DNA from 4 places in the Streptomyces sp. NPDC055632 genome. Region 3 is predicted to be linked to each of the others. Evidence: riboswitches for the same ligand, from Rfam matches in the RefSeq annotation. Region 3 holds a riboswitch; each other region holds the start of a gene.
What was found. A riboswitch is a leader RNA that binds a small molecule or an ion and turns the genes downstream of it on or off. The one in region 3 is predicted to bind cobalamin.
Positions count from the first base shown of each region.

Region 1: linked by a shared signal. The riboswitch ahead of ACWGSR_RS34840 (hypothetical protein) and the one ahead of ACWGSR_RS01360 (hypothetical protein) in region 3 are both predicted to bind cobalamin.
Region 2: linked by a shared signal. The riboswitch ahead of ACWGSR_RS11835 (cobalamin biosynthesis protein) and the one ahead of ACWGSR_RS01360 (hypothetical protein) in region 3 are both predicted to bind cobalamin.
Region 4: linked by a shared signal. The riboswitch ahead of cobN (cobaltochelatase subunit CobN) and the one ahead of ACWGSR_RS01360 (hypothetical protein) in region 3 are both predicted to bind cobalamin.

Region 1 covers NZ_JBSHHY010000052.1:80-4,265, forward strand. The annotation lists gene ACWGSR_RS34840 (hypothetical protein) at 54-1,466, opposite strand; cobalamin riboswitch at 1,589-1,716, opposite strand; gene ACWGSR_RS34845 (prenyltransferase/squalene oxidase repeat-containing protein) at 2,044-4,186, shown strand, end outside.
Region 2 covers NZ_JBSHHY010000006.1:251,657-255,842, reverse strand. The annotation lists gene ACWGSR_RS11850 (alpha/beta hydrolase) at 1-131, opposite strand, end outside; gene ACWGSR_RS11845 (inorganic phosphate transporter) at 513-1,787, shown strand; gene ACWGSR_RS11840 (hypothetical protein) at 1,800-2,021, shown strand; cobalamin riboswitch at 2,133-2,274, shown strand; gene ACWGSR_RS11835 (cobalamin biosynthesis protein) at 2,307-3,278, shown strand; gene ACWGSR_RS11830 (cobyric acid synthase) at 3,275-4,186, shown strand, end outside.
Region 3 covers NZ_JBSHHY010000001.1:303,444-307,629, reverse strand. The annotation lists gene ACWGSR_RS01370 (universal stress protein) at 158-670, shown strand; gene ACWGSR_RS01365 (DUF6193 family natural product biosynthesis protein) at 741-1,433, opposite strand; gene ACWGSR_RS01360 (hypothetical protein) at 1,719-1,976, opposite strand; cobalamin riboswitch at 2,067-2,275, opposite strand; gene ACWGSR_RS01355 (MFS transporter) at 2,561-3,694, shown strand; gene ACWGSR_RS01350 (sugar ABC transporter permease) at 3,691-4,186, shown strand, end outside.
Region 4 covers NZ_JBSHHY010000002.1:373,557-377,742, forward strand. The annotation lists gene ACWGSR_RS04280 (precorrin-8X methylmutase) at 1-116, opposite strand, end outside; gene ACWGSR_RS04285 (cobalamin biosynthesis protein CobG) at 113-1,348, opposite strand; cobalamin riboswitch at 1,607-1,744, shown strand; gene cobN (cobaltochelatase subunit CobN) at 1,784-4,186, shown strand, end outside.

The DNA of each region.
Region 1 (4,186 bases), on a different contig from region 3:
CCCCCCCCCGCCAGGGGGGGGGGGCGCCCGCGGCCGGGCCCCGGCCGTCGGGATCAGGCTCCCCAGCGCAGGGCGACGGTGTCGCCCACGTTGATCACCTTCTCGCGCAGGGCCCCGGCGAAGGAAGAGCCGTCGACGCTGACCTTCCAGGTGTTCGTACCGCTGTTGGCCTTGCCGTTGAGGGCGGTGATCGCGCCGGTGCCGGACGACGGGGTCACGCTCGTGACGCAGCCGGCCGGGGTGGCGCCGCCCGTCGCGGCGGCCAGGACGGCGCCGAGGGTCGTCGTCGTGCCCGTCGGCGTGAAGGCCACCGAGCACACCTTGAGGTTCCCGGCCCCGTCGTCGACGGTCAGCGCCAGCCTGGTGGCGGTGCCCGACGTGAAGCCGGACTGGGCGACCCACTGCGTGGCCCCGGAGGTGACCGGGACCGGAGGCGCGGCCGTGAAGCCGCCGCCGGCCACCGCGCGCAGGGAGTCGATCGAGGCGTAGGCGGAGGGCACGGTGTCGGCGGGCTTGTACTTGAAGCCGCCGGCCGGGTTGTACTGGTTCGCGATCAGGAAGTCGACCGGGGTCTTGCCGAGACCGGTGAGGAAGTCCCCGGTCTGCGGGTTGATGCCACAGGCGTTGAGGCCGGAGACCCCCCAGCCGTTGGAGCTGGTGTTCACCCCGTACAGGGAGTTGAAGGCGCCGGAATTGTTGACCAGCTTGCCCTTGAGGAAGGTCTTCGCCTGGACGACGTCCGCGTCGGTGTTCGGAACGCCGGAGACGCAGAGGGCGGCCATGGCGGCGCCCGTCATGTCGACGTCGCTCGCGGTGTTGAGGGCGGTCGGGTCGCCCTCGACCTTCTGGTACGTCCAGCCGCCGTCGTTGTGCTGGTTCGCGCGGATGCGGGCGACCAGCGCGTCCGTGAGCGACTGGGGGACGCGGACGGTACCGGCCTGGGTCTTGGCGCCGCGCAGCGCGAGGGCCGCGAAGACGGTGCCGTTGAAGTTCGAGGACGGACCGAAGTAGCCCGGCTCGGCCGTCTGCCAGTACGAGTAGACGTGCGCGATCAGGTTGCGCGAGGCGGAGACGCGGGCCGGGTCGATGCCCGCCGCGTACGCGTTGAGCGTGCCGCGCTCGTAGTCGGTCACCACCGGGGACGCGGACGGCCAGCCGGACGTGGACAGCAGGTTGCGGTACACGGTCCGGGCGTTCTTGGTGGTGTCGCCGCCCGGGGCGACGTCGACGACGGCGGTGCCGGCGGCGGCGAAGGCGCCGAACGCCCACTCGTTGGACAGACCGGACCCGGCGTAGGAACCGTCGGCCGCCTGGAGGGACTTGAGGTAGGCGACCCCGTTGGTCTTGGAGGTGGCTATCTGCGCGGGCGTCGAGGTCGCGAAGGCGGGCAGCGTGGCGAGGGCGAGGGCGCCGAGGGCCGCGGGGACCGCGAGCGCGATCCGGCGTGACGTGCGGGGACGGGACATGGCCTGCTCCTGGAGTCGGCGGACGCCGGCCGCACCGGTGCACGCCGGGCGTCGCCGTGCGGAGGCACGGCCGGGCGTGGCCGGGGGAGCCGCCGTCCGAAACGCGTGGTACGGCTTCCTGTACTGCATCGCCGTATGGGCATTCGGGCTCGGAGACGGCTCCGCCGTCCCACACCGCTGCGCGTCAGCTCCGGGTTCGCACCGGATTCCCCCATGTGGCAGCCCAGGACGCTACCCGAGCGATCAAGGGTCCGCCACCCACTCGGAGACGGCGCGGACCGCGTGCCTCCCCGCGCCCCGGAGTGAGACGCACGGCACCTTGACGCCCCGCTCGGATCCGTGTTGCACTCCGCCTGATAAGCATTCAGCCCCAGGGGAAGCCGGTCGAATTCCGGCGCTGACCCGCAACCGTAGACCCGGCTCGTCCCGGGTGAGCCGGAATGCCTGGGGCCCGGATCGAGTACGAAGGAACGCCGTCGCGGACTACGGCGTGGTCATCGCCGCCTCCCCACGGCATCACAGCCGTGCGGGTCGCATCGCCACGCACGCAGCCGCCCGGCAGAGACGAGGGGCCGCGGTGGGGACCGAACAGCAGGCGAAGCGGGGGGCGAGAGCGAGACGGCGACTGCTGTCCCTCCTGACCGCCTCCTTCGTGACACTCGGCGCCGGAGTGGTCTTCCTCACGACCGCCCCGCCGGCCGAGGCCGACCCCATCGACCGGTGCACCCGCACGACCGGCGCCATCGTCGCCGTCGACTTCGGCCGCTGGGGCGGCCCGGTGGTGCGCGGCTGCGACACCACGCCCACGACCGGCTACGAACTGCTCCACTCGGCCGGTTTCACCACGACGGGAACGGGCCACGACGGCCCCGCCTTCCTCTGCCGCATCGGCAACAAGGCCTTCGCCAAGGGCAGGGAGTACCCCACTCCGGCCGAGGAGGACTGCGTCCTCACCCCGCAGGCCACCGCCTACTGGTCGTACTGGATCGCCTCGCCCGGCCAGCGGAAGTGGACCTACAGCCCGCTGGGCGCCATGTCCCGCACCCTCAAGCCGGGCGACGTGGACGCCTGGGTCTTCGGCGCCACCGACATCGGAGGCACCAGGGGCAGGCCCTCGTTCACGCCCGACGAGGTCCGCGCGGAGGGCGGCGACCCGCCGGCCCCGGGCGACCCGGCCCCGCCGAACGTGCCCCCGGGCACCGTCGACGTGCCCGCCGCGACCCGCTGGCTCGCCGACCGGCTGACGAACGGACAGCGCGTCGTCGACGAGGGCGCCACCGACCCCAACTACCTCGCCACCACCGAGGTCGCCTACGCGCTGGCCGCGGCCGACGGCGAGGGCCCCGCCGCCCGGCGGATCGCCGACTTCCTCGGCAGGCCCGAGCACACCGGGGCCTACGCCTACCCGGCCGGGAAGGACCAGGCCCCGGACGCCACCGCCGCCGCCCGCCTCGCGCTCGTCGCCGAGGCCACCGGCAAGGACCCCCGCGCCTTCGGCGGCCACGACCTGCTCGGCGACCTCGTGGCGAACGTCTGCCACAGCGGTGCCGACGCGCCGCAGCCCGTCCCCGGCTGCGCGACCAGGGGCGACTTCCGCACCACCGGACAGACCGAGGGCCAGGCACTGGCCGTCATCGCCCTGCTGAGCGGCGGAGTGACCCCGCCCGCCGACTCCGTCACCCGCCTCGCCCGACTCCAGTGCGACGACGGCGGGTTCCCCAGCTTCCTGATCCTCGACGGCCAGGTGTGCGAGAGCGAGCCCGGCACCACCGCCCTCGTCGCGCTCGCCCTCCAGCGGGCCGGCGGCCACCTCCCCGTGGTGACCAGGGCCCGGTCCTCGCTCAAGAAGGCCCAGTTCCCGACGGGTGCCTGGCCCGCCGCCTCCTACAGCACGCCGGGCAGCGCCCACGCCACCGGCTGGGTCGCCCAGACCCTGCGGGCCCTCGGCGACCGGGGCCACGCGGACGCGGGCCTCTCCTGGCTCTCCCGGCAGCAGCTCCCCGGCGGCGGCTTCGCCTTCGAGGAGGGCACCGAGGACCCGCTGCTCTACGCCACCACCGCGGCCGTCGTCGCGGGCGCGAAGAGCGACCTGGTGGCGCTGACCACCGAGGAGCCCGAGCCGCCCACGCCCACCACCCCTCCCACGACACCCCCCACCACCCCGCCGACCACCACCCCTCCGACCGGCCCCCCGGCCGGTGAGGGACCGGACCTGAGGAAGGGGTCGGCCTACCTCGCGGGCCGACTGGTCCAGGGCCGCTACTACGAGTCCACCCGGGGCTTCGCGGAGTACGGCCTGACCATCGACGGCGCCTACGCGCTCGCCGCCACCGGCCACGACAACACCACCCTGCGCAACATCGTCGACTTCCTCGACAAGGGCGGCAAGGACGGCACGGGCCGCGGCGTCCACGACTGGACCAAGGCCGGGACGAAGTACGCGGGCGGCGGGTTCATCGGCAAGGCGGCGGTGCTCGCCGAGTCCGTGGGCCGCGACCCCCGGAACTTCGGCGGACGGGACCTGATCGCCGCGCTCGCCGAGGGCGTCTGCCCGGCCGCGACCCCGAACGAGCCCAGGAAGTGCGCGGCCAAGGGCAACTACACCTACGCGACCTCCGTCTTCTCCCAGTCCCTGGGCGTCATCGCCCAGGTCCGGGCGGGCGAGACGGCCGCCGCGGCCGAGCCGATCTCCTACCTCAAGAGCCTCCAGGACCCCGCGA
Region 2 (4,186 bases), on a different contig from region 3:
TCGCCGGGCAGGGGGCGTACGGACGACGCCTTGAGGGCGAGGTCGCTGGCGTACCGGCCGGCCGCGACCGCGGCCGCGCCGGCACCGAGCAGGGTGGTGACGGCCGCTGCCGTCGCTGTAGCCGGGCGCACACCCCCAGTGTCCGCAGGACGGGACCGGGGTGCCACCGGAAGGTCCGGAGGGGTGCGTTCCGGGGCCCGGGGGCGTCCCCCGGGAGAGTGACGTGGCTCTCCTCGGCGGGGTCCCCCGGTCGGGTGGTCCGGTCCGGGGAGCGGAACGGGGCGGCGGGGGAGGAACCGGGACGGGTCGCCGAGGCCTTGCGGGGCCCGGATTACCCGGGGTCGCAGGGTGACCGCATCGTGGACGGCGTCGCTCGCGGACCCCTCCGGAGGGTCAAGCGGAATCTCTTGACACCGGTTAGGGACACCACGCCGCCCGCCCCAGTTCATCTTCCGTTCACCCAGGTTGCTTACGTTCGACCAGCCACTGACGTCGAACGATTGCCTGGGTAAATGGAACACATCACGCTGCTGCTCGCCATTGTGGTCGTGACAGCTCTCGTGTTCGATTTCACGAACGGTTTCCACGACACCGCCAACGCGATGGCCACGACCATCTCGACCGGTGCGCTCAAGCCCAAGACGGCGGTGGCCATGTCCGCCGTGCTCAACCTCGTCGGCGCGTTCCTGTCCGTGGAGGTCGCCAAGACGATCTCCGGCGGGATCATCAACGAAGAGGGCATCCGCACAGAGGTGATCTTCGCCGCGTTGGTCGGCGCCATCCTGTGGAACCTGCTGACCTGGCTGCTCGGACTCCCGTCCAGCTCCTCCCACGCGCTCTTCGGCGGCCTCATCGGCGCCGCGGTCATGTCGGCCGGCTGGTCGGCCGTGAACGGCTCCACCATCGTCACCAAGGTCCTCATCCCGGCCGTCGCCGCGCCGCTCGTCGCCGGCCTCGCCGCGATGGCCGCCACCAAGCTGACGTACAAGATCAAGGCGAACCCCGAGGCGAAGGCCACGGCCAAGGGCTACCGGGCCGGCCAGATCGCCTCCGCCGGTCTCGTCTCCCTCGCCCACGGCACCAACGACGCCCAGAAGACGATGGGCATCATCACCCTCGCCCTGGTCACCCAGGGCGTCGTCGCCCCCGGCTCGAACCCGCCCCTCTGGGTCGTCGTCTCCGCCGGCGTCGCGATCGCGCTCGGCACCTACCTCGGCGGCTGGCGCATCATCCGCACCATGGGCCGGGGCCTCACCGACCTCCAGCCGCAGCAGGGCTTCGCCGCCCAGACCAGCGCCGCGACGGTCATCCTGGCCTCCTCGCACCTCGGCTTCTCCCTCTCCACCACCCAGTCCTGCTCGGGTGCCGTGATGGGCGCCGGCCTCGGCCGCAAGGGCGGAGTCGTCCGCTGGTCGACCGCGACCCGGATGTTCGTCGCCTGGGGCCTGACCCTGCCCGCCGCGGGCCTGGTCGGCGCCGGCGCCGAGTTCCTCACCAAGCAGGGCCCCTGGGGCATCGCCGCCGTCGCGGTCCTGCTCGTGACCGGCTCGGCGGTCATCTGGGCGCTCTCCCGCCGCAAGCCGGTCGACCACCACAACGTCACGGCCGACGACCTCGACGCCTCCGACGCCGAGCCCGCGGGCGTGGTGACCACCGCCATCGCGGCCGTCACCCCGCCGCCGGCCGGCTCCGTGGCCGCCGTCACCGACGAGGACCTCAAGGCGACCATCCCCGCCCCGGCCCCCACCGACCCGACCGCTCCCCCGGCCCCGGCCGCGAAGGTCTAAGGAAAGAACCACATGAAGATCGACTGGGCAGCCCTCGGCTCCGTCTTCGGCGTCAGCCTCGTGGCAACCGTCGCCCTGGTGGGCCTCTTCACCCTCGGCATCGTCGGCCTCACCAAGCAGGAGGAGGCCGTGGCCCGGGGAGGCTCCGCCGCCCTGGCCCGCACCGGCGCCTACGCCTGCTTCGGGCTGTGCCTGGCGGCCGTGGCGTACGGCATCTACCTGATCGTCGTCTGACGGTCCCCGCTCCACCGGCCGGGCGGTCCGCACCTTCGGGTGCGGGCCGCCCGGCCCTTTCCTGTGGTGCTCCGCACAGTGCGCCGCCGCAGGTCAAGGCTGGGTTGACGCCCGTTCTCGGGGCGTGGTGGACTGCCGAGGCCATTACGGCGGCAGCAGAGGAAGTCCGGTGCGAATCCGGCGCGGTCCCGCCACTGTGACCGGATCCGAGGGTCCGGGAGTCAGGAACTCTCGCCGCCGGTCACGTCGATCCAGGGCGCGGACCCTGAGTGAGGACATAGCGCCATGCCCGGCCGCAGCAGAGCCACCGGTGTCTTCGCGTACGGAGCGGCCGCGGGCCTCGCCGTCGACCTGCTCCTCGGCGACCCCCGCCGGGGCCACCCCGTCGCCGCGTTCGGCCGGGCCGCCGCCGCCGTCGAGCGGCGCCTCCACCACGACCACCGCGGCTGGGGCGCCCTGCACACCGCCGTCTGCGCCGGTTCCACCGCCGCCCTCGGCGCCCTCGCCGCCCGGACCGTGCGGAACCGGCCGGCCGCCGCCGTCGCGCTGACCGCCGCCTCCGTGTGGGCCGTCGTCGGCGGGACGACCCTGGGCCGTGAGGCCCGCGCGATCGGCGGGGCGCTGGCCGCCGGGGACCTGGAGGTGGCCCGCGAGCGGCTGCCCCACCTGTGCGGGCGCGACCCGCAGTCCCTGGACGGTCCCGCGATGGCCCGCGCGGTCGTCGAGTCGGTCGCCGAGAACACCTCGGACGCCGTGGTCGGCGCCCTGTTCTGGGGCGCGGTCGCGGGCGTGCCGGGGCTCGTCGGCTTCCGGGCCGTCAACACCCTGGACGCGATGGTCGGCCACAGGTCGCCCCGGTACCGCCGCTTCGGCTGGGCCTCGGCCCGCCTCGACGACCTGGCCGGCTGGCCGGGCGCGCGCCTGACAGCCGCGCTCGCGACCGTCGCCGGCGGGAACCCGCGCGGGGCCGTACGGGCCTGGCGGGCGGACGCGTCGAAGCACCCGAGCCCCAACGCGGGCCCGGTCGAGGCCTCCTTCGCGGGCGCGTTGGGCGTACGGCTCGGGGGCACCCTCTCGTACGGCGGGCGCGTCGAGCACCGGCCGGTCCTGAACGGGGAGGGGCGGGCCGTCGAGGTGGCGGACATCGAGCGGGCGGTGGCGCTCTCGCGCCGGGTGACCGCGCTGACCCTGGCCGCCTGCGTGGGCGGCCGTCTGATCGCCGGCGCGGTGAAGCGCGGGAAGCGGAGGAGCGCATGAAGGGCGGGAGGGGCGGGGGGCTGCTGGTCGCCGGGACCACGTCCGACGCGGGCAAGAGCGTCGTGACGGCCGGGATCTGCCGGTGGCTGGTCCGCGAGGGCCTGAAGGTGGCGCCGTTCAAGGGGCAGAACATGTCCCTCAACTCCTTCGTCACGCGCGAGGGCGCCGAGATAGGCCGGGCCCAGGCCATGCAGGCGCAGGCCGCCCGGGTCGAGCCGACCGCGCTGATGAACCCGGTGCTGCTCAAGCCGGGCGGCGACCGCTCCAGCCAGGTCGTCCTGATGGGGAAGCCGGTGGGCGAGATGAGCGCCAAGGGCTACCACGGTGGGCGGCAGAAGGAGCTGTTCGAGCCCGTCATGGCGTGCCTGGAGGAGCTGCGGAGCACGTACGACGCGGTGATCTGCGAGGGCGCGGGCAGCCCGGCCGAGATCAACCTGCGGCGCACCGACATCGTGAACATGGGCGTGGCGCGGGCCGCCGGGCTGCCCGTGGTGGTGGTCGGGGACATCGACCGGGGCGGGGTCTTCGCCCAGTTCTTCGGCACGACGGCGCTGCTGTCCCCCGAGGACCAGTCGCTCGTCGCCGGATACCTGGTGAACAAGTTCCGGGGCGACGTGAGCCTGCTCGAACCCGGGCTCGACATGCTGTACGGCCTGACCGGGCGCCGGACCTTCGGCGTCCTGCCGTACGCGCACGGCCTAGGCATCGACGAGGAGGACGGCCTGCGGGTCTCCCTGCGCGGCACCGTCAGGGAGTCGGTGGTGGCGCCGCCGGTCGGCGCGGACGTGCTGCGGGTCGCCGTCTGCGCCGTCCCCCTGATGTCCAACTTCACGGACGTGGACGCGCTCGCGGCCGAGCCGGGCGTGGTCGTCCGGTTCGTGGACCGCCCCGAGGAGCTGGTCGACGCG
Region 3 (4,186 bases):
CCCGGTCCATACGCGTCACTGACGGACGGCGCCGCCCGGCATCAGGGATCCGTCATGACCCGCGGCCACGGCGTGAGGGAAGCGTCAACGAACGCGTTGAACCATCGGCGAAGCCCTTTCATAGGAGACGGAAGACGAGAAGGAAAGGACACAGGCCGTGCGGAGAGTCGTGGTCGGTGCAACAGGCACCCCGGGGGGCATGACCGTGCTGCACAGGGCGGCGGCGGAGGCCCGCGCGCGCGACGCGGAACTGTGGGCCGTCCTCGCCTGGCAGCCGCCCGGTGGCGAACTCGGAAGCCGAAACGGTTGCGGGCCCTCCGCCCTGGCGGAGCACCGGGCTGCGGCCGTCGAGCGGCTGAGGGACGTCCTCGACACGGCCTTCGGTACGGCGGGACCCGGTGTCGCCCTCGCGGGTCTCACGGTGCACGGCACCCCGGGTGCCGCCCTCGTGAACGCCGCGCGTGACCCGGAAGACCTCCTCGTGGTCGGTACGGGGCCGCGTACCGTGTTTCGCCGCCTCGTTCGCCCCTCGGTGGCACGGCACTGCCTCGCTCACGCCGCCTGCCCCGTGCTGGCGGTGCCCCCGTCCCCGCTCCAGACCGAACTCGAGGCGGTGCACCGCCGCAACTTCTGGAGAAGGCCGCTGGACCTACGAGAGCTCTCCGCGTAAGGCCCGTACCGGCTCGTACGGCGAGGTCCGAGGCGGGTGCTCCGGCGAGGCCGACGGCGCGACCTGCCCGTCAGCCGTCCGTGCGGGTGGGAGTCCGCTCGGAGCCGGTGTCGGGCAGCAGTCGTACGAGGTGGGCGACGGCTTCTTCGGCGCTGGTGACGGCGGTGTGCGCGGAGGCCGGTTCCGTCTGGCTGCCGACGAGCCAGCCGTGTTCCCCGTGCGGGGCGGCCCGGGGGAAGGCGTCGGAGTGCGGCGGGAGCGGGGTGTCGCTGAAGCTCAGGGCGGCGTGGGAGACGATCGGGAAGAGCGCCCTCAACCGTGGTACCGCGTGGGCGGCTTCGACCAGCCGTCCGTCGATCGCGTCCGCGGGCAGCGCGCGGACCTCCTCCCACCGGTGCGGGACGGCGCGTCCCTCTTCCAGTGCCACGGCGAGGGGGAGGACGGCGGGCGCGGGCCAGCGGCGGCCCATCTCGGCCAGTGGCAGCCGCCCGTGCCAGGCGTCGAGCATCTCGACGGCCGTCGGCAGGTCCTGGTTGAGCACGACCTCCGGCGCGAGGGCCCCGAGCGCTTCGACGTCCAGGGTGTGGAGCGAGGAGCCGCCGTGCCCGGCGCCGCCGACCGCGGCGGAGATCTCACGGCTGGTCAGGACGTCCGAGGAGAACTCGGCTGAGGTCACCACCGGCACCCCGGCCACCTCCTCCGGCGGCCAGTCGCACGCGCGGGTCCTGCCCACCGGATCGGACGCCAGGCCGAGTTCGGCCACGATGCCGGTCGCGGCGGGCAGCAGGGAGACGATGCGCGTGGTCCGAGCCCAGGGTCTGTCCGGCGCGAACGAGGCACGCCGGAGGCTGCCTCGTTCACCGGACCCGGGGGCCGGAGGCCAAAGGCCTGGTGTCCGTTACGGGCGGACGGGGGCGACGCGCGGCGCCGGGTTGGTCGTGGAGGTCTTGTTCAGGGAGAACGACCAGCCCTCGAAGCTGCCCTGCGCGGGCTTGCGGCCCGAGGCTCCGGACTGGCTGTGGGCCCAGTTGCCGCCGTCGGGGGCGTGCTAGTACGACCAGTGGGCGGAGGCCGGGGGAGTGTTCACGCAGGCCTCGGTGGCGGCGGTGGGCTTGCCTTCGATCCGGCAGACGAACGCCTCGCCCCAGCGCTGGGTGCCGGCGATCGTGAAGCCCGCGTTCCTCAGGGCGGCGAGGCCGGTTGCCTGGTCGCCGGGGGCGCAGCGGACGACCGTGCCGACGGCGAGGAACGAGCCGCAGGCGCCGAGCACGGCAGCGAGCCTGACCGGTGGTCTGACGCCGACCATGGCACAGATCCCTTCGACAAGGGGTCGGCAACAGACTCCCGGGGCTTCGTCACAGGAAGGAGCCGCACGCGCGGTCGTGGACGATCGCGGCGGGTTCCAGAGGCAGTTGCCGGGCTCCGCGCTGCAGACCATGACAGTGAGAAGCAGTACACCCGCGCAACGGGCGTTCCGACTCGCGGCACGTGGTGCTCCGCCGCTCACGGTTGCAGGTCAGCGCCGGATTCGCACCGGCTTCCCCCATCGGGTAGGCATTCAGTTGTCGTCCGCCGGCAAGCGGAACGGCCGCACCCTATGTACAGGGGTGCGAAACCCGCCACCCGCGACCTCGCGCACCACGTCCCCGTACACCGCCCGGGACCGTCGCGGGCGCCGGGAAGGCGCGTACCCGCTCGGTCGGCAGCCGCGCGGTGTGTTCCATGCCACAGGGGTCGCCGGGAACCCGCCGTGCGGTCGGCGCGACCGACTGTCCGACGGTCCGCATCGGCCCCACCGCACCGCGAGAGACGGAGACGAGACCTGTGGCGTCACACGGTACGGAAGCGGGAGCCCGGCCGGACGGGCGGGGGCATGCGCGACTCACAGCCTTGCTCACCTGCGCGATGGCCTTCTCCATGCTCCAGTTGTTCCTGCTGGGAGCGCTCGGCCCGCGTCTGGTGGACGGCCTGGGCGTCTCGCCGACGGTGCTCGGCCTGACCACGACCCTCGGCTTCGGTACCGCCGCCCTCCTCTCCCCGGTCGGGGGACGGATCGTCGACCGGATGGGCCCGCGACGCTCGCTGGTGCTGCTGCTCGTGGTCTCCGCCGTCGCCCTGGCGCTGATCGGTGCCGCACCCGGTGCCGGGCTGCTGCTGGGGGCGGTGGCCCTGGGGGGCATCCCGCAGGCGCTCGCCAATCCGGCCACCAACAAGGCCGTGCTGGCGGCGGTGGTCCCCGAACGGCGTGGCGCGGTGACCGGTATGAAGCAGTCGGGTGTGCAACTGGGCGCGTTCGCGGCGGGACTTCCGCTGGCCGGGCTCGCCGCGGGTCTCGGCTGGCGCGCCGCCGTGTGGACCGCCGCGGCTGCCGCGCTGTCGGCCGCTGCCTGGGCGTACCGGTCCCTGCCCGCCGATGACGCGCCACCCGCGTCACCCGCCGGCCGGCTGCGGGCCCCCGAAGGCATGACGGCCTGGCTGTGCGGCTACTCCCTCTTCCTCGGCGCGGGGATCGCGTCGGTCAACACCTATCTCGCGCTGTACGGGTCGGAATCTCTGGGCCTCGGACCTGCCGTCGCGGCGGCTCTCGTCGCGGTCCTCGGCGTCACGGGGATCATCGGCCGTGTCGGGTGGTCCCGGGCGGCCGGGCCCGGGCGGGCGGAGCGGCTGCCCGCCCTCCTGGCGTGCGGAGCCGTCGGCGCGGCACTCCTGATCGGCGCCGCGCGGTGGGCCGCCCCGCTGGTGTGGGCCGGGGCGGTCACGGTGGGCGTGTTCGCGGTCTCGGCGAACGCCGTGTCCATGGTGCTGGTGGTGCAGCGGGCGAAACAGGGCGGGGCAGGGCAGGATTCGGCCCTGGTCGCCGCCGGCTTCTTCGCCGGCTTCGCGATCGGTCCCGCCGTCTTCGCGCCGTTCGCGGAGACCGGCCGTTACGGCACGGGATGGCTGCTCGTGGCCGCGGAGTTCACGGCCGCCGCGGCCCTCGCGTACGTCTGGTGCCGCCGCGACCGGCGGGTGCCGGCCCCGTGAGCGGCGTGGCGGACGACTGGGGCGACCGGGCCCTGGCCGCCGTGATGGAACGCGTCACCACGACCGAGGCCCAGGTCGGGGAGCGGTTCCCGCTGTACGCGGAACCTCGGGACGGCATGTGGAAGACGACGGGGCGTGGCTCCTGGACCGGCGGATTCTGGGCCGGACTGCTGTGGCTGCGGGCCCGGTACAGCGGATCGGAGGCCGATCGGCGTACAGCTGCCGGACGCACGGCGGCCCTGGCGCCCTGGGCCGACGAGGACACGGTCACCCGGGGGCTGATCTTCTGGTATCCGACCGCCCTTGCCGACGGCGACCCGCAGGCGGCCGTCCTTCAGGAGCGGGCCGCGCGTGCCGTTCTCGCGGCCCGTGACCCCGAACTCGGTGTCGTTCCCTGGGGGGACGCCTTCGGCGGCCCCCGGCTGCAGGCCCGCGCCGACGGTGTGCCCGGGACCGTGCCCCTGCTGGCGACGGTCGCGCCCGGGGCCGCTG
Region 4 (4,186 bases), on a different contig from region 3:
TGGGCGACGTCGGCGGGCAGGCCCGTGAGGTCCGCCTCGGCGCGGATCGTGGCAAAGGAGCGGCGGTAGATCTCCGTGCCGTCCTTCTCGTAGTCGAACATCCTGTTCTCGCTCATCTCGTTGTGCGGGGCGCGGTACGGGCCGTGGTGACCGCGGGGGCCAGTTCGGTACGGGGGACGGGGGCGCCGTCGACCAGGTAGCCGCCGCCGGGGGCGGCGAGGACGTCGATCCAGTCGCCGTGCGGGTGTCCGCAGCGGCGCTCGCACCCGGAGTAGTGGACGGGCAGGCCGGGACGGCCGGGGACCGCGTCCGCCCGGACGTCCGCGAGGGACTTGGCGCAGCCGGGCCGCCCGGTGCAGGCGCTGACGCCGATCCAGGGGGAGTCGGGCCGGGTGATCAGTCCGGCCGCGTCGAGCGCGGGCGTCCGGTCGGGCCCGGCGCCGACGACGACGGCTCCGCGCCAGGGCGTGAGCCGCACCTCGTCGGCGGGCAGCAGGGCCCGCAGCTGGGCGGCGGTGAGGCGGCCGAGAGGGGCGAGCACGTGGAGGGAGGCGGGGCCGAGGGGGCCGGGGACGGGCGGCGGCCCCTGCGGCAGGACCGGCTCGGGCACCTCTTCCGCCGCTGTCCCGGCCGCCGCGAGTGCTTCCGGTACGCCGGCCCCGTGGCCCTCCGGCAGCTCCCGTACGCGCCAGGCGCCGGTGCCGGCCGCGCGGGCGGCGGAGAGGAAGGCGCGGGCGGCGGCGAGGGCGGCGCGGGGCGCGTCGTCGGCGGCGACGCGCACGGCCCGGCCGCCCAGGTGCAGGAGCGCGGTGCGGGGGTCCACTGCGACCAAGGTCACATCCCCGCCGAGGCCGGTGACGTCGCCGCGGCCGTCGTCCAGGACGAAGAGGAAACGGCCCGAGAGCGCGGCGGCCCAGGGCGCGGCGCAGAGCCGTTCGTCCAGCTCGCGGGCCCACAACTGCACGTCGGCGGCGCCGAGTCCGTCGAGGCCCGCGGCCGGGGAGGCCACGATGTTGCGGACGCGCTCGTGGGTGGGCGAGGGCAGCAGGCCCGCCTCCGCCAGGAGCGCCGCGAGCTCCGCCCCGCAGCCGTCCGCCAAGCCGCGCAGCTCGGCGTTCCCGCGCGAGGTGACGCTGATCCGCCCGTCCCCCAGGGCCTCGGCGGCGTCCGCCAGGACCTCCACCTGACGCGCCGTCAACCTTCCTGCGGGCAGCCGCAGTCGGGCCAGGTGTCCGTCGTCGGCGGAGTGCAGCCGCAGCGCCCCGGGGCAGGCGTCGCCGCGCTCCCGCACACGGGGTGCGCCGGGGGCGGGCGTCGGGGGCGGGACGGGCGGCATGGCGGCGAGCATACCCACGGGAAACCGGCGGTCGACGGGGTGTGACCAGCCTGACTCGGGGCGCCCGGGCGGGGGCGCGAGGACCGGCTTCCCACGAGTGGGGAGGTGGGGGCGGGGGGCCGGCTTTCCGGGAGTCGGCGGGGGCGCGAGGGCCGGCTTTCCGCGCGTCGGACAGGCGCGGGCCGGCCCGGCACGCTCCGGCCCGGTCCCGGCCCGGTGCCGGTGTGATCCGCCCGACCCTCCCGCTCCCTCCGGCGTCCGGAGCTCACGATCTAGGATGCAAGCGGCATGGGGTCCCAGGACCCCGGGGAGGAAGCCCGGTGAGATTCCGGCGCGGTCCCGCCACTGTGAGCCGGCCCGGTGTTCTCGGGCCGGTGAGTCAGGAACTCCTGCCGTCCACACGACCACCCGGGGCGCGGACAACCCCGAGGAAGGCCTGCGCTCGCCATGCTTCTGCTGCTGTCGCACTCCGACACCGACCTGCTCAGCGCCCGCGCGGCCGGCGGACCGGTGGAGTATCGGTTCGCCAACCCCGCCCGGCTCCCGCTCGCCGATCTCGACGGGCTCCTCGACGGCGCCGAACTCGTCGTCGTCCGGCTCCTCGGCGGGCTCCGTTCCTGGCAGGACGGGCTCGACGCGATCCGCGCCGCCGGGAAGCCGGTCGTCGTGCTCAGCGGTGAGCAGGCGCCCGACGCGCAGCTCATGGAGGCGTCCACCGTGCCCGTCGGCGTCGCCACCGAGGCGCACGCCTACCTGGCGCACGGCGGCCCCGCCAACCTGGAGCAGCTCGCCCGCTTCCTCTCCGACACCGTCCTGCTCACCGGCCACGGTTTCGAGGCCCCGGCCGCCGCCCCGACCTGGGGCCCGCTGGAGCGCACCCCGAAGGCCACCGAGGGCCCGACGATCGCCGTGCTCTACTACCGCGCCCACCACATGAGCGGCAACACCGCCTTCGTCGGCGCCCTGTGCGAGGCGATCGAGGACGCCGGCGCGCGGGCCCTCCCGCTGTACGTGGCCTCCCTGCGCGCCCCCGAGACGGAGCTGCTCGACACCCTCCGCACCGCCGACGCGATCGTCACCACCGTCCTCGCGGCGGGCGGCACCAAGCCCGCCGAGGCGCAGGCCGGCGGCGACGAGGAGGCCTGGGACGCGGGGGCGCTCGCCTCGCTCGACGTGCCGATCCTCCAGGCCCTCTGCCTGACCGGCTCGCGGTCCGCGTGGGAGGAGAACGACGAGGGCCTCTCCCCGCTGGACGCCGCCAGCCAGGTCGCCGTCCCCGAGTTCGACGGGCGCCTGATCACCGTCCCGTTCTCCTTCAAGGAGATCGATGAGGACGGCCTGCCCGCGTACGTGGCGGACACCGAGCGCGCGGCCCGCGTCGCCGGGATCGCCGTGCGGCACGCCCGCCTCCGGCACATCCCGAATGCCGAGAAGAGGCTCGCGCTCGTCCTCTCCGCGTACCCCACCAAGCACTCCCGCATCGGCAACGCCGTCGGTCTCGACACCCCGGCCTCCGCCGTCTCCCTCCTTCGCCGGCTGATCGAGGAGGGCTACGACTTCGGGCCCGCCGAGGACCTCCCCGGCCTGGTCTCGGGCGACGGCGACGAGCTGATCTACGCCCTCATCGAGGCCGGCGGCCACGACCAGGACTGGCTGACCGAGGAGCAGTTGGCCAAGAACCCGGTCCGGATCCCGGCCGCCGACTACAAGCGCTGGTACGCGACCCTCCCCGAGGAGCTGCGCACCCACGTCGAGGAGCACTGGGGCCCGGCGCCCGGCGAGATGTTCCTCGACCGGTCGCGGAACCCGGAGGGCGACATCGTGCTCGCCGCCCTGCGGCGCGGGAACCTCCTCGTCCTCATCCAGCCGCCGCGCGGCTTCGGCGAGAACCCGATCGCGATCTACCACGACCCCGACCTCCCGCCGTCCCACCACTACCTGGCCGCCTACCGCTGGATCGCGGCCCGCGCCGAGGACGGCGGCTTCGGCGCCGACGCCATGGTCCACCTGGGCAAGCACGGCAACCTGGAGTGGCTGCCCGGCAAGAACGCCGGCCTGTCCGCCGCCTGCGGCCCGGACGCGGCCCTCGGCGACCTGCCGCTGGTCTACCCGTTCCTGGTCAACGACCCGGGCGAGGGCACCCAGGCCAAGCGGCGCGTGCACGCCACCCTGGTCGACCACCTGGTGCCGCCGATGGCCCGCGCCGACTCGTACGGCGACATCGCGCGCCTGGAGCAGCTCCTCGACGAGTACGCGCAGATCTCCTCCATGGACCCGGCGAAGCTGCCCGCGATCCGCGCCCAGATCTGGACCCTGATCCAGGCCGCCAAGCTCGACCACGACCTCGGTCTGGAGGAGCGCCCGGAGGACGACGGCTTCGACGACTTCCTGCTCCACGTCGACGGCTGGCTGTGCGAGGTCAAGGACGCCCAGATCCGCGACGGCCTGCACGTCCTCGGCGGCGCCCCGGCCGGCGAGGCCCGGGTCAACCTGGTCCTCTCCATCCTGCGCGCCCGCCAGATCTGGGGCGGCACGCAGGCGCTGCCCGGTCTGCGCGAGGCCCTGGGCCTGGACGAGTCGGCCGCGACCCGCACCACCGCCGACGAGGCGGAGGCGAAGGCGCGCGAGCTCGTCGAGGCGATGGAGGCGGCGGACTGGGCGGTGGACGCGGTCGAGTCGGTCGCGGCCGACCACGGCCCCGACGTCCGGGCCGTGCTGCGGTTCGCCGCCGAACAGGTCGTGCCGCGTCTGGCCGCCACCACCGACGAGCTGGCGCACGCCGTGCACGCGCTCAACGGCGGCTTCGTGCCGGCCGGTCCGTCCGGCTCCCCGCTGCGCGGTCTGGTCAAC